Regions from separate parts of the Paenibacillus sp. FSL L8-0435 genome, predicted to be linked through region 2. Evidence: riboswitches for the same ligand, from Rfam matches in the RefSeq annotation. Region 2 holds a riboswitch; the other holds the start of a gene.
What was found. A riboswitch is a leader RNA that binds a small molecule or an ion and turns the genes downstream of it on or off. The one in region 2 is predicted to bind cyclic di-AMP.
Positions count from the first base shown of each region.

Region 1: linked by a shared signal. The riboswitch ahead of NST33_RS00545 (C40 family peptidase) and the one ahead of NST33_RS17210 (3D domain-containing protein) in region 2 are both predicted to bind cyclic di-AMP.

Region 1 covers NZ_CP150185.1:109,744-113,380, forward strand. The annotation lists gene NST33_RS00535 (cytochrome c) at 20-376, opposite strand; gene NST33_RS00540 (GNAT family protein) at 527-1,021, opposite strand; gene NST33_RS00545 (C40 family peptidase) at 1,377-1,811, opposite strand; cyclic di-AMP (ydaO/yuaA leader) riboswitch at 1,851-1,988, opposite strand; gene NST33_RS00550 (hypothetical protein) at 2,234-3,085, opposite strand; gene NST33_RS00555 (M1 family metallopeptidase) at 3,096-3,637, opposite strand, start outside.
Region 2 covers NZ_CP150185.1:3,972,329-3,975,965, reverse strand. The annotation lists gene NST33_RS17220 (ABC transporter substrate-binding protein/permease) at 1-1,243, shown strand, start outside; gene NST33_RS17215 (amino acid ABC transporter ATP-binding protein) at 1,230-1,952, shown strand; cyclic di-AMP (ydaO/yuaA leader) riboswitch at 2,173-2,370, shown strand; gene NST33_RS17210 (3D domain-containing protein) at 2,373-3,044, shown strand; gene NST33_RS17205 (polysaccharide deacetylase family protein) at 3,149-3,637, opposite strand, start outside.

The sequences.
Region 1 (3,637 bases), 3.2 Mb from region 2:
TATGTAGTGCGTGCAGAGATTATTTCTTCTCTGACAGCCACATGGCGATATTTGCAATCTCTTCATCCTGCAGTTTGCCCTTGAAGGAAGGCATACCACCTTTACCTTTGACAATCGTAGAATAGATCTTCTCCAGATCATCCTGACTGCCGATGTTTGCCAGAGCAGGTCCTACGCCACCTTGAAGCTGATCCCCGTGACAGGAGATACAATTGGCTTTGACCAGTGCCTCAGCCTGTCCGGCATCCAATGTTACTTCCGGCATGGTTGGTTTGGCTTCTTCAGCCACTTCTTCTTTCCCTGGAAGCGTAAACATTAAAACAATAGCTAAAGCGCATGCTGCAAAAAATACTCCGCTCATGATCCATTTGTGCATCCCTTATGTCCCCTCCAGAATGAAAGATCATCTAACCTGAAACTATCCATATCATTATAACGGAACCTGTACTGACATCATAGCATTTTGTGGGAATTTTTTGAACTAATCACATAACAAGGGGCAAATTTGGTTGTTTTGCAATGGATTCTAACCACGAGGCCCTTCATAAACCATACAGTGAAAGGGCTTCAAGCCGCTTGGGGTCTGTCGTTCGTATGTATCCTGGGTGACAAATCCACTCTTCAGATAGACTTGAATGGCACGAGCATTCCAAGTGAGTACTTCCAGATCAATCTCATTCGTGGGATTTCGGCGAATGGCTTCCTGTACAATGGCAGTGACAAAAACTGTCCCTTGACCCTGACCACACAGCTCTGGATGCATTCCAAGGCCAATCCGGGTTACCCCTTGAAGTGGGAAGTATTGAGCGAACCCACATATACGATCGTTCTGATCCAGGACGATCGCATATTGCTCCTGCCGCAGCTGTGCATCTCCGAATTCCACTTCCAGAGCCTTCATCTGCTCCCAGGGGAGCCAGCTGTAGATATTGTAAGGCGGATCATACTGCCAACTGCAGATAAGCTCCGCATGTTCTTCACGCATGGGTACAACGTGAAACGTCACAGGGGTTTCCTTCATACACCTGCATGCTCCTTTCCTTGAAACAGAACTCTTTGTCCACTCTACAAAAGTGATGTTCATTTAGCAAGTCTTCCTTCCCAAGAAAAAAAATGAAACAAAAGTTCCGGTAATTTCGTTTATATTATAACGGGATGGGTAAAAACATCATAAGGGCACGGACGAACGAACGCAAAATGAACCTGTTGATGTCGCAGGATATGCCCAGAGTATAACTTGCAACATAAATAAGGATTGAAGCACAAAAAAACCGCCGGATACATTCCTGCGGAGAATGTACCGGGCGGTTCTGTTATGCTTCTTGCTTCGTTCCAGTATGGTTAATGGTTACAGCATCATGTTGCTCAGCTTGTCCCTAGTCAAGGGCCAGTGATTCATATGCGTCCGTGCTCATAATCCGTTTCGCGCCAACATAACGATTGGCCCAATAGTTTTCACTCAATGCACTGATCGTAACGCCTTTGGAAGAAGAGGAGTGTGCAAACTTTCCATCCCCTACAAAGATTCCTACATGAGATACGCCTTTACCTGTTGTATTAAAGAACACCAGGTCACCAGCTCTCATTTCCATACGGGATACGGAATCACCCATGTCGAATTGGGAACTGGATTGGCGTGCCAAATCAATACCCAACTTGTCGAATACATACCGTGTAAATCCGGAGCAGTCAAAGCCGTTAAGCGTTGTTCCCCCACTTTTGTATGTAGTTCCCATTGCTGAATCAATTACTGTGTCCATCTTTGAATCTGCGAATGCGCTACCTGCACCAAGTGATAATGCGAATGTGATGCTAAGTACAGCTGCGGTTAATTTCTTCTTGAACAAGAGATATTCCCCTTCCAACGCCTGCGAGGTTAGCTTAAGGATTCGGTTGAAGGTCCCCTATGATCCCTCTGTAGCAAGATCAATTCACCCATAACTGGTTCCCCCGCTTCCCAGGTGCCAGGAATTTGGCTATGCTAGTTATGCACCTGCGAAATCAAGAAATGACGATTTAATTTTAAGTAGTTACAAATATGAATGTAAAGATTACAAAGTTGTTACTAAAAACTCACTGCGATTATTGTAACAGAGGAGTACGGCTTTGGCAACGTTTAGCAACAAATTTAGCAAAAAAAACCTCGACCTTTGACGGGGAAAGGTTGAGGTTTGCCTATTTATAAGGGCATATTAGGCCATGAGTTTAACATGTGATGGTAACAATTTTTAAACTATCTGCTCTCACCTTTGGATATTTTGGACTGCCATAATCGGAAATGGCTGCATATTTTCCACAGACTCAATAGACATCTGGCAAGTGGATACGTCTGTTGTAGTATAAGTCCGGTAAGTCCCGTTAATAACCATGAGGCTGAAGTGAAGGCCCCAAAGACGAGCAGGTGTACTCCGCCCAGCAGGAGTGCAATGCCGATTACAGCGATGAGATGACGCATTGCAATCCAGAGTGCTTTGAGGGTACCGTGAGCCCCGCCTTCTCCTTCTGGTGCCGACACACCGAACTGCATGTAGAGTATGGCATGGTGGATGATCCAACCATATACAATCCAGGCAGCAACATAAGGTATACCAGGCAACAGTAATTGAAGGGAATGAAATCCGTCCATGAGAATGGAGTAGAGCTTCGGTATGAGCCAGTAGGCGGGCAGAAGTATCAATAATGTACGTATGGTGTGGAGCAGCAGCATCGGTTTCCACAGATTTTTGATTCCGCGGACAAAGGGGATGCGCTCTTCTGTAGAATTAAAGTGCTGAAGTGAGTAGAGCAGTCCTGCCTGAATGAGGGGGCTGATCAACATGCGAACCAGCAGCATGCCCCCGAGAATCCATAGATAACGATGAACCTCCGGATGGGTAGACAGGTTAAGTTGACTTTCCATTTTGAACAAAAGTGTACTCAACTCCCCGGCATCAGCATCCGGATAACGCAGGAGTAGTGGGATGACCGCCGATTGTACCATTCGATAGAAGAAATATCCCCAAATGAGTTGATAGAGAAATAAAATTGCGGCAATGAACATATGCTGACGGACGAGAAACCAGCCTTCACGTATTTTCGCTTTCACCGTTTCCACCTCACCATGACAGACCTCCGAATATGGCTTCTATTAGTTTGGTTACACTCATGCTCCAGCGGGACTTTGCCTGCTCATCCAGTCCGGATTTCAGGAAATTGTTCATATGGCGGTTCTCCAGCACGATCGAGTACAGGGGATCGGTCATGGCCCAGGATACGGGGGATGTGTGAGTTAATTTATACGTGATGCGATCTTCTTTTCCATTCCATTGCTTGGTGAGGATATGCCCGTCTTCAAAAGCAATGCGAACAGGAACGGCGTTGTAATCACTCCCTTTTTTTGCTATCGTCACGGATGACTCGTACAATGTTTGACTGTCTTTCTGTACGGGCGTAACACGAATCTTCTCTACAGCAAAGTCAGCCATCCCGTTACCATAGACGTATTGATCAAAATAATCAGACCAGGAAGTGCGGGTCACTTGTTCCACAACGTTCTGGAAATCAGCCGAAGTGGGATGTTTGAAGCGGTATTTCTTCACATAGGTAGAGAGAATGCGTTCCATCTTTTTGGCACCGACTTGATGTTCGATACCAAGCA
Region 2 (3,637 bases):
CAAAGATCTTGGCGCTGAGCTTGTGATTGAGGATATGGGCTTCGACGGTCTTCTGCCTTCATTGCAGAGCGGGCGTGTTGATCTGGTGATTTCAGGTATGACGCCGACGGATGAACGGAAGAAAAGTATCGATTTTTCCGACACCTATTATAAATCAAAACAAGTGATTATGGTTCGCAATGTGGATAAAGACCAATATCCAACCATGGCAGAACTTGAAAATGCGAAGATTGGCGTTCAGAAAGGCTCCATTCAGGAAACGATCGGACAGAGTATTCCAGGAGCGAAGCTTACTGCGCTGGATAAAATCTCCGATATCGTGCTTCAACTGCAAACAAAACGCATTGACGCGGCAATCGTTGAAGATACCGTTGCTGCAGGTTATCTGGACGATATCATTGGACTTGCTGCTGCTGTTCCGGACGAAGAGCAAGCAGAAGCGGCAATCGGGATTCGTAAAGGTAATACCGAGCTGCTAGCTGCAGTAAATGGAACACTGGAGCGACTGAAAAGTGAAGATAAAATCAATCAGATGGTGACGGACGCCAGCCTCTTGATGGCGGATAAAGCGAACAAATCACAAAATATTTTCCAAGTATTCTGGGAGTACAAAAGTTTCTATGCTACAGGTGTAGGATACACACTTCTGTTGTCTGCACTTGGGGTTATCTTCGGGGTAATTATTGGATTGATCATCTGTTTGTTCCGTTTGCATGACGCTGCAATCTTGCGCTGGATCGGTACTGCTTACGTTGAAGTGATCCGTGGCACACCGATGCTGGTACAATTAATGATTATTTACTATGGTTTTTCCCTGAGCTTTGGCATTAACTTCACTGCCCTTCAGGCAGGTATCATCACGCTTTCCATTAATAGTGGTGCGTATCTAGCGGAGATTTTCCGTGCAGGTATCCAAGGGGTGGATCGTGGCCAGTTGGAAGCAGCTCGCTCCCTCGGAATGGGCAGAGGTGCAGCCATGCGCTACATCATATTGCCACAGGCTTTCAAGGCCGTATTGCCGGCAATTGGTAATGAATTCATAACGATTATCAAGGAATCCTCCATTATCTCTGTTATCGGTATGGTGGACATTATGTATCAGGCAAGTGTAGTCAAGAACATTACGTACCAAGGCTTGAGTCCATTTTTGATTGCAGCAGCCATCTACTTTGTAATGACGTTTATTTTGTCCAAGCTGCTGGGACGACTGGAAAGGAAGTTGAGTGCAAGTGATAGACGTTAGACAATTACACAAATCTTATGGAAATAACGATGTGCTTAAGGGCATTAATGTGACGATTGGCAAAGGCGAGGTTGTCGTGGTTATCGGTCCTTCCGGTTCAGGTAAAAGTACATTCTTGCGTTGTCTGAACCTCTTGGAACAACCTACATCAGGTGAAATCGATTTTGAAGGTGTTTCAATTACGGACCCCAAGCACAACATTAATGCAACTCGGGAAAAAATGGGCATGGTGTTCCAGCATTTCAACCTGTTCCCACACAAAACGGTACAGCAAAACATCACGATTGCTCCGATTAAAGTGAAGAAACAATCCACGCAGGAAGCGGAGAAAATTGCTGCTGATCTGCTTAACACTGTGGGCTTGTACGATAAAAAAGATACATTCCCGAATCAGCTGTCCGGTGGACAGAAGCAGCGGATCGCTATTGCAAGAGCATTGGCTATGCAGCCGCATGTCATGCTGTTTGACGAGCCTACTTCGGCACTGGACCCCGAGATGGTCGGTGAAGTGTTGGATGTCATGAAACGTCTTGCAGAAGGTGGGATGACTATGGTCATTGTAACGCATGAGATGGGTTTTGCACGTGAAGTAGGAGACCGGATCCTGTTCATGGATGGCGGGGTTATTGTAGAAGAGGGAACACCTGATGAGGTGTTTGGAGCACCAAAAAATTCACGTACACGTGATTTTCTTGCCAAAGTACTCTAAATGAAAGTGATCAATAGCGTTACTGACTTCGAGTCGGTGACGCTATTTTTTTATGGTTAATAATCACGTATGGATTCGGAAAAGTAACTATTCTGTTACCAAATGTAAAGTAATCGGGTCGTCCAATATTTCTAAAGTATCCAGTACTCTTACATATGCTTACATGCTAAAAAACCATTTGGTAAGAATTACTACAAGTTCAGGTTACAAAATTGTGATATATTGAACTCTGCCGAAACTTCCGGACAGGGAGTGCGGGGGATGTAACGATGCAGATTTGTGCAGGGGGAAGATCTACAGCACACTGCTTGGGGTGAATTAGGGGTACATAACGTTTCAAATGTAATGAAGAACCTATAGGGTGGGCTCCTCATCCGAATCCGACAACTAACTTCGCAGGCACAATGAGGGAGGAAGACCATGATTAACAAGAAACGTATAGCCAAAACAGCAGTAGCATTAATGACAACAGCAATGCTCATTCAAGCCGTTCCGGCTCACGCCGATTCAGTTCATGTGGCCAAAGAAGGGGATACCTTCTACACCTTATCAAAACAATATGGAGTAGCAATGAACACGTTGGTTAAAGCAAACAACGACATTTCACCTTACAATATTTATGGTGGTTTGAAAATTACAATTCCTGGTAAGGCAAACAATCTAGCTGCCGCGGCGACGGGGAGCAAGACCCAAGCCAAAACGGTTACTACAGCAAGCTTGGACGTTAACGCAGATAACAAAGTGGTTCAAGCCTGGGGTAAAACATTCGATTACAGCAAAGCTGTGAACGTGAAAGCAACGGCATACTCTGCAGATCCGTCTGAAAATGGAGGCTGGGGTGCAGTCGATTATTTCGGAAATGACCTTGAACTGGGTACGATTGCAGTTGATCCAAGTGTAATTCCACTCGGAACCAAAGTACTGGTAACGGGTCACAGCCATCCAGGATTGCCAAAACAGGCTTTTGTAGCCACAGCGCGTGATGTAGGCGGTGCAATCAAGGGTCACCGGATTGATATCTTTATCCCGGGTAGCAAACAGTCCGTAAGCACATTTGGATTTCAGGATATCGAGCTGTACATTCTGAAGTAGAAAATTAATTACATCTAACGAATTCAAACAGGGTGTCTGCCAGTCGCAAACTTGCGATTGAACAGCACCCTTTTAATATTCTCATTTATTTCTTCATCGTCATCTTAATCTTTGGCCTTTGACAATCCCAGCATTTCGTCCAAGGTGACAAGTTCATATCCGCGCTTTTGCAATTCCTCAATGATTTCAGGCAAAGCCTCAATCGTGCCGTTCAGGTTTGATCCTACACCGCCTCCAGCATGTTGCAGAACGATGGAGCCTGGTTTTACGGCAGACAGGATGTTATCTTTCACCTGTTCCTTTGAAAGGCCTTTCCAGTCCAGAGAGTCTACGTTCCAGTTCACAATGCTATAGTGTTGTTTGGCAGCCCATCTCAGCTGTTCTTCATTAATGTCTCCATAAGGCGGCCGAATCATCTTCGGCGTATATCCCGCCAAACGTCGAATAATATCCCCGGTATGTAAAATTTGTTTGCGAAAGGCATTCATCGACAGCTTACTGAATTCAGGATGATTGTAGCTGTGATTACCAACCATATGCCCTTCCTTAATGATGCGTTTCACCAGATCCGGATGTTTCTCTGCACGACTACC